DNA from 3 places in the Gudongella oleilytica genome. Region 3 is predicted to be linked to each of the others. Evidence: riboswitches for the same ligand, from Rfam matches in the RefSeq annotation. Region 3 holds a riboswitch; each other region holds the start of a gene.
The links. Region 3 has a riboswitch for cyclic di-GMP ahead of EC328_RS01690 (MSCRAMM family protein). Riboswitches for the same ligand answer to the same signal wherever they lie in the genome.

Region 1 (2,272 bases), 860 kb from region 3:
ACATGCAGCTTGCTGTTATAGTCGACAAGCTTAAGCAAAACTTTGGGGTAGATGTACTTCTTAAGAGCCCTAAGATCGCATACAGAGAGACAATCAAGGGAACTGCTTCCGTTCAGGGCAAGCATAAGAAGCAATCAGGCGGAGCTGGTCAGTATGGAGACGTTCATATAAGGTTTGAGCCGTGCGAAGAAGAATTCGTTTTTGCTGAAGAGATCTTCGGAGGTTCTGTCCCAAGAAACTTCTGGCCTGCAGTTGAGAAGGGCTTGAGGGAATCGCTTGAGCATGGTATTCTTGCCGGATGTCCTGTAGTTAACGTTAAGGCTACATTGTTTGACGGTTCATATCATGACGTTGACTCCAACGAGATGGCGTTTAAATTGGCTGCTCAGCTTGCATTCAAGAAGGGTATGGAGGCTGCAAAGCCAGTTCTTCTGGAGCCGATCGTAAAGGTTGACATAGTTATCCCTGAAGCATACATGGGAGATGTTATGGGCGATATGAATAAAAGAAGGGGAAGGATCCTTGGAATGGAGCAGCAGGCTGACGGTTCACAAAAGATAACTGCCGAGGCACCTCATTCTGAGATGTTTGAGTATGCAATAGACTTAAGAGCCATGACTCAGGCAAGAGGAAGCTTCACAATGGAATTCACAAGGTACGAGGAAGTTCCTGCGATGATTGCAGAAAAGATCATAAACGAATACAAGGCTGAAAGAGAGAATCATTAATGTCTGTCTGCCCGGCTGATCAAATCAGTCGGGCTTTTATATGGTTTACAAAAGCTTATTGTGTGGTATAATTAAGTTGACAAGTAACAGGGAGGAATCCTCTCGTTGAACTGTCAAACGATAAAGGCAAACCTGGCGAAAGCCAGGGACGCAAAGCTATAGGGCCTGAAATGGCAGCCAGCTACCGAAAGGAGAGTTTAGTGTGCGGGGTAGATCTATTTGCCTTCTGTTGGTATTTGTCTTTTTATTTGGGTTTTCGACAAGCTCCTTTGGAGACGCATCATATGATATAATCGCATCTGGAAAAGGCACTGCAATGATAGAAAGTGCTCTGTATGGTCCGGATATGAGAATAATGGTTGAAAAGAGCGGCGAAAACTACGTTTATCCCCTGACAAGAGCAGGAGAAGCCATTCCATTGCAGCTGGGGGAAGGCTTATACACCATAAAGATACTAAAGAATATTGAAGGAAACAGATATCAGGTTATAGGTACTGAGAGTGTCCATTCCATTGGAGATCCTTCATATATTGAATCGGCACAGCCTGTTTACTGGAGCGGTTCCTTGAAGCTGACTGAGCTTTCAAACGCATTGAGGCTAAGTGAGAAGACTGACACTGAAAAGCTCAGTGCGGTGTATTCCTATATAACCGGAAACATTAGCTACGACTTTGATAAGATCAACACACTGAAAGCGGATTATATTCCTAATATAGACGATACAATCGATTCCGGGAAGGGTATATGTTACGACTACGCAGCTTTATTTGCAGGACTGATGCGTCTTAATGGTATCCCAACAAAGCTTGTGAAGGGCTATAGGATCGACCTTGCTGCGTATCACGCCTGGAACGAGGTCCTTATAGACGGTAAATGGCACTTGATAGATACAACCTACGATGCAGCCTATAAGAGTGCAGGCATAGAACGGGAAATGCTTCAGGATCCAGTCGATTATACAAAAACTAAAGAGTATTAAAATAACGCTGAATAAGCGTTATTTTTTAGGGTAAAAGACAAAGAAAGTCAAAGTCAGGAAGGAGTTGATCATATGGCTGGACTCAGCAACAACATTGAAAGCTTTATCAAGGAGCTGTTGGAGCAGGCTGACGGCATTATTGAGATACAGAGGAATGAACTGGCCAACTATTTTGATTGTGCACCATCTCAGATCAATTATGTTTTGAGTACGAGATTCAGCCCATATAAAGGATACTATATCGAGAGTAGAAGAGGCGGCGGTGGGTATATTAAGATAGTAAAAGTAAGGCTTCAGGATGACCTCAACATCAACAACATACTGAAGAACATCCTTGGAGATTCAATAACTGAGCATAAGGCTAATGAGATCATAACAGCACTTAATGAGGAAGGCATAATAAATAAGAAAGAGGCGGAAATTGTACGTGCTGCTATAAGCGATCGTGCATTCGACTGCGATGCAAGGAGCAAGAATGCCATAAGGGCTTCTGTCTTGAGGAATATACTACTGGTGCTTATAGATTAAATAAGGAGAATGGTCATGCTTTGCGAATCGTGTAAAA
Region 2 (2,272 bases), 540 kb from region 3:
GATAAATAAGGTGATACTGGATCCCCCAAGAAAGGGCTGCGATAAAAAGGTTATCGATGCTCTGCTGTTGCATAAGCCTGAGACAATAGTATATGTTTCATGCAATCCATCTACTCTTGCAAGAGATACTAAGCTTCTTATAGATGGCGGGTATGAGGTAAAGGCAGTTCAACCAGTCGACATGTTTCCACATTCCGCACACGTTGAGTGCATAGTTCTGATAAAACGTGCCGAAAGCCGCGTGAAATAAGGCTTTGCGAGGATTTAGATGAGCGGTCTTTGAAAGGAAAATAGGATGATAAAACGCATGGTTTTATTTAGCCAAAATGTAATATGAAGGCAACTTCTCAAAGATTAAATGATTGAAAAAGTGGCGTGTCGACAAGAAATATAGAGAAAAACAAATAAACCCGTTGAAAAAGAAAAAAAAAATAGTATAATATTACCATATAACTATGTTGCGGTTACAACAACATAGTTTACATAGACATTACAATGGCAAACTTGCCGAAAGGCAGGGACGCAAAGCCAAGGGCCTAAGGAACAAGATAATTCTATGGCAGCCGGTTGCATGAAAGTCTCTATGCGATTAGTGCACGGGGGCTTTTTGTGTATGAAGATGGCTTGGTTAGAAACTAAAGTGAAAGTTTGTACTCGGACGGTGGCAAATAAGGCATTGACAGTGGATTTGGCGGAGCATAAGACCCAAAGGAGGGACTCGTTTAAAATGAAAAAGACTGAATGCATAAAAGATAGAACACATGTTCCCAACGGGGGGGGGTAATACCTGTATTTATATCCAAAATATGGAGATATGCTGTTTTATTTGCATTGACAAGCATTAATTATGAAGCTAATCAAGGTCTGTTTTCATTAGCTGGAAAAATATGTAATGTTCAGCTGTGTAAAATAGGCCTTTTGATTTTTGCTTAAATAAATTAAAAAAGTCTGCTGGTCGAAATGAGTACACAGAAAAACTAAAAAACATAGAGAGGGGGAAAAGAAATGGCGGAGAAACAATATGTTGTTTTTGTACTGGGCAGCGAATACTATGGCCTTGACATTTTAAGCATCCAGGAAATTACAAGATATGAAGCGCCTACAAGAATACCCAATATGTCTTCATACATGCAAGGCATAATAAATCTGCGGGGGAACATCATCCCTGTAATCGACCTCAGAAGAAAATTTAACCTGGGAAACAGTGAGGTTACAGGTGAAAGCAGGATTATTGTCCTAAATCTTTCTGAGCAAAAAGCCGGGCTTTTGGTTGATGCCGTATCCCAGGTAACAAAAATCGGTGATGACCAGATAGAACCGCCGCAAATGACAACTGTTGAACACAAATACATAGCCGGTTTAGCCAAAAAGGGAGAAGAAATCATTATCCTTTTGGAACCTGCCGCCATTCTGGCGGAAGAACAAGAAGTAAAGGCGGGGAAATTGCAGTCTGAAAACCAGGGCATGAAATTATCCGGCATAAACAACTTTTAAGCGGGGAGGGAGAAACAGTATGGAAGAAAATATTATGCGGGAAATTTTGCGCCAGGCGCCCTTTGGCTATGCTTACCACAAACTGGTTTTAAGCGCAGAAGGGATTCCGGAAGACTATATTTTTCTTGATGTCAACCCTGCTTTTGAAGAAATGACCGGGCTAAAAAAAGAAAAGATCTTGGGGGAAAAAGTGACGGAAGTCATACCTGGCATCAAAGAAGATTCTTTTGACTGGATAAAATTTTACGGCCAAATCGCCTTAAATGGCGGAAGGGAAGAATTTACCCAATACTCCGGGCCGCTTGGGAGATGGTACAAAGTAACCGCTTTTTCCTGGGAGCAAGGTTATTTTGCAACCTATATTCAAGAAATCACCGCAGAAATGGAAAAGATAAAAATCCTGGAAAAACAGCAGAAAACCATTGGCGAACTCACCCTGGAAATGGAAAAAGTTTTTAACGGAACCCATGATGCGATCTTTCTCATCAAGGCCGAAAACGGAGAATTCAGGTACCTGCGCAATAACTCTGCTCATCAGGAATTGACCGGCATTTCTCTGGACATACTCAGAGACAAAACGCCGGTTGAACTTTTAGGCGCGGAATTAGGAAAAGTCATTGAAGCCAACTACCGGAAATGTCTGGAAAGCGGGGAGACAATAACTTATGAGGAAACCCTGAATCTTCCAGCAGGAGAAAGAGTTTGGCTCACCAGTCTTACGCCGGTTATCGAAAAGGATAGAGTCAAATACATTGTCGGCTCCAGCAAGGACATAACG
Region 3 (2,272 bases):
TCAACTTCGTTGGCAAGCTTTACTGATGTATTAACAGAGGAAGCATCGTCTCCAAGGTGGACTAGCGCTATAATGATATCAGCTTTATCCTCAAGTTCATCCACCATTTCCTTCCCGGTTTCAACAACATCCAGGAATTCTATTCCTTCTGTATTTTTAGGGTTTGACTTGTATTTGGTTTCATCGGTCCCTAATCCAAAAATACCAACCTTTAATCCATTGTCCATTGTATAGATCACGTAAGGATCAAAATCTGAATCCCCACTATCCTCATGGACTATATTTGCGCCAAGAATTGGAAATTCTGCCATTCCCTTAAGTTTCATCAATTGCTCGTAACCATAATTGAAATCATGGTTACCTGGAGTCATTGCATCAAAGCCCATTGCGTTCATGATCTCCACCATCTGCTCACCACTTGTCAGATTGACGATTGTAGTACCATGAAGTGCATCTCCTGCATTTAGAAACAGAAGATTTGGATCCTCTTCCTTAAGAAGATCTACCTTGGTCTTTAGCTTAGCAAAGCCAAGCTCCTTGCTGCCAGCATTTTCCTCTACTCTGCCATGAACGTCATTCACATGAACTATCGTAAGGGTCTGCACCTCCTCTGCAAATGCAAACTGATCAGGAATCAGCACAAGTCCTAACAATAACACAAATGACAATGCAAAGCTTATTACTCTTTTGTTTCGTAACATTAGCTCTCCTCCTTTTTTTGATCATTATTTCTAACACTCTTTGTATACCCTAATAAAGAGCAATTACCATACAAATAATTGAAATATGTCATTTTTGATAAGCTGTTTAACCATTTATTACTGTGGTATAAATAAGGAACAAGGGACACATAAAGGGCGAACCAAGCGAAAGCCTGGGGCGCAAAGCCAGAATCTAAAGCCTTAAGGCAATGATCGTGCGGCTGCTGTGTTTATTACATAGCAGCCTTACGCCTGTTTAAATATAATTGTACTATCTAACAAAACTTAATAAAACAAGGCAATATAAGAGTGAGGCGTGCTTTTTCTTTGTTACGCCTTCAAGCTGCTATGTATGATAGCAGCTTTTTGTATTTAAGGGGTTGGTGTATATGAATGTGTACTGTTTATGATTTGCAAAACTAAAAAATGAAAATGAAAGGAGAGAAAGTCATGAAACTAGGCATAAGAAAATTTCTGACCATCCTTGTAGCTTTATCAATGATATTAAGCATGCATGTATCTTTAGCTGCAGCAGGTGGCGGTAATCTTGAGCTTGGAGACCCTTATGAGTTCCTTGTTAAGTTTGAATGGAAAGGAAACGACTGGGAAGCAGAGGGAAACTCCAACGGTGTAACTGTAACGGGTAGTGCAATCAGCGTAAGCTTTAAAAGTGAAACACCCATATATGCAGTTGTAATTAAAGGGGCTACCGACAATGACACCGTATATTTTAATGGTGTTTACAGGGGAGAATTAGATAATTTAGGTTTAAGTAATCCTGGTGGAAACCCTGATATTTCCAATATATCCTTTTACACTATGACGGATGAGGAGCCTTGGGAAGGCACTATTAAGATAATAAAATCATTTGAAGAAGGTGATGATCATCCACTTTATGGGGTCTCGTTTACATTAAGTGATGGCCAAGGTTTCTTAGTTGATGAATCAACAAACAGCGACGGTGAAGCTGTATTCGAGAAGGTACCTGCTGGGACCTATACTTTAACAGAAAATGTTCCTCAAGGTTATACCAGCAGCCTTGGTAATGGTATTACAATCGAGCTTCCAGATGCTGCTGATAACCAAAATTATTTAGAAATTAGCGTTAAAAATTCCTTAATTGATGATGAGGAGGAGGAATTTGGAAGTTTGAAGGTCCACAAAGGGATCATGAGAATTAGCGGCAGCGTTGATGCAAATCTTGGCGATGGAGAGTTTAAAGTCAGACTGACAAGCCCACAGGGCGAAGACAGTGAAGTTAGAGAGCTTACAATTAAAAACCCTGCTGATCATGTAGTGTTTGAGGACTTGCCATTTGGAATCTATACTTTGGAGGAAATTGATGCATACCATCCTGAACTTGAGTTCAGCGACTACTATTTTGCGAATTCAGGAAATCAGAATCATGATGTGATAAGCAATGAGGTGACAATAGACAGCGAGAATGAAATCGAAATCTGGCTTATCAATAAGGTTGGAGATCCCTGGGAAGGAAATATCCGAGTAATCAAATCAATCCCAGGGGTACAGGCACCTAATGAATTGCTTGAAGGCTTCGAGTTCACACTTTC

Region 1: linked by a shared signal. The riboswitch ahead of EC328_RS09040 (transglutaminase-like domain-containing protein) and the one ahead of EC328_RS01690 (MSCRAMM family protein) in region 3 are both predicted to bind cyclic di-GMP.
Region 2: linked by a shared signal. The riboswitch ahead of EC328_RS04100 (chemotaxis protein CheW) and the one ahead of EC328_RS01690 (MSCRAMM family protein) in region 3 are both predicted to bind cyclic di-GMP.

The regions. Positions count from the first base shown of each region.
Region 1 covers NZ_CP035130.1:1,862,508-1,864,779, reverse strand. The annotation lists gene fusA (elongation factor G) at 1-728, shown strand, start outside; cyclic di-GMP riboswitch class I at 844-917, shown strand; gene EC328_RS09040 (transglutaminase-like domain-containing protein) at 931-1,707, shown strand; gene EC328_RS09035 (CtsR family transcriptional regulator) at 1,780-2,235, shown strand; gene EC328_RS09030 (UvrB/UvrC motif-containing protein) at 2,251-2,272, shown strand, end outside.
Region 2 covers NZ_CP035130.1:899,869-902,140, forward strand. The annotation lists gene rlmD (23S rRNA (uracil(1939)-C(5))-methyltransferase RlmD) at 1-250, shown strand, start outside; cyclic di-GMP riboswitch class I at 488-575, shown strand; gene EC328_RS04100 (chemotaxis protein CheW) at 1,006-1,494, shown strand; gene EC328_RS04105 (PAS domain S-box protein) at 1,514-2,272, shown strand, end outside.
Region 3 covers NZ_CP035130.1:364,559-366,830, reverse strand. The annotation lists gene EC328_RS01695 (5'-nucleotidase C-terminal domain-containing protein) at 1-701, opposite strand, end outside; cyclic di-GMP riboswitch class I at 847-930, shown strand; gene EC328_RS01690 (MSCRAMM family protein) at 1,152-2,272, shown strand, end outside.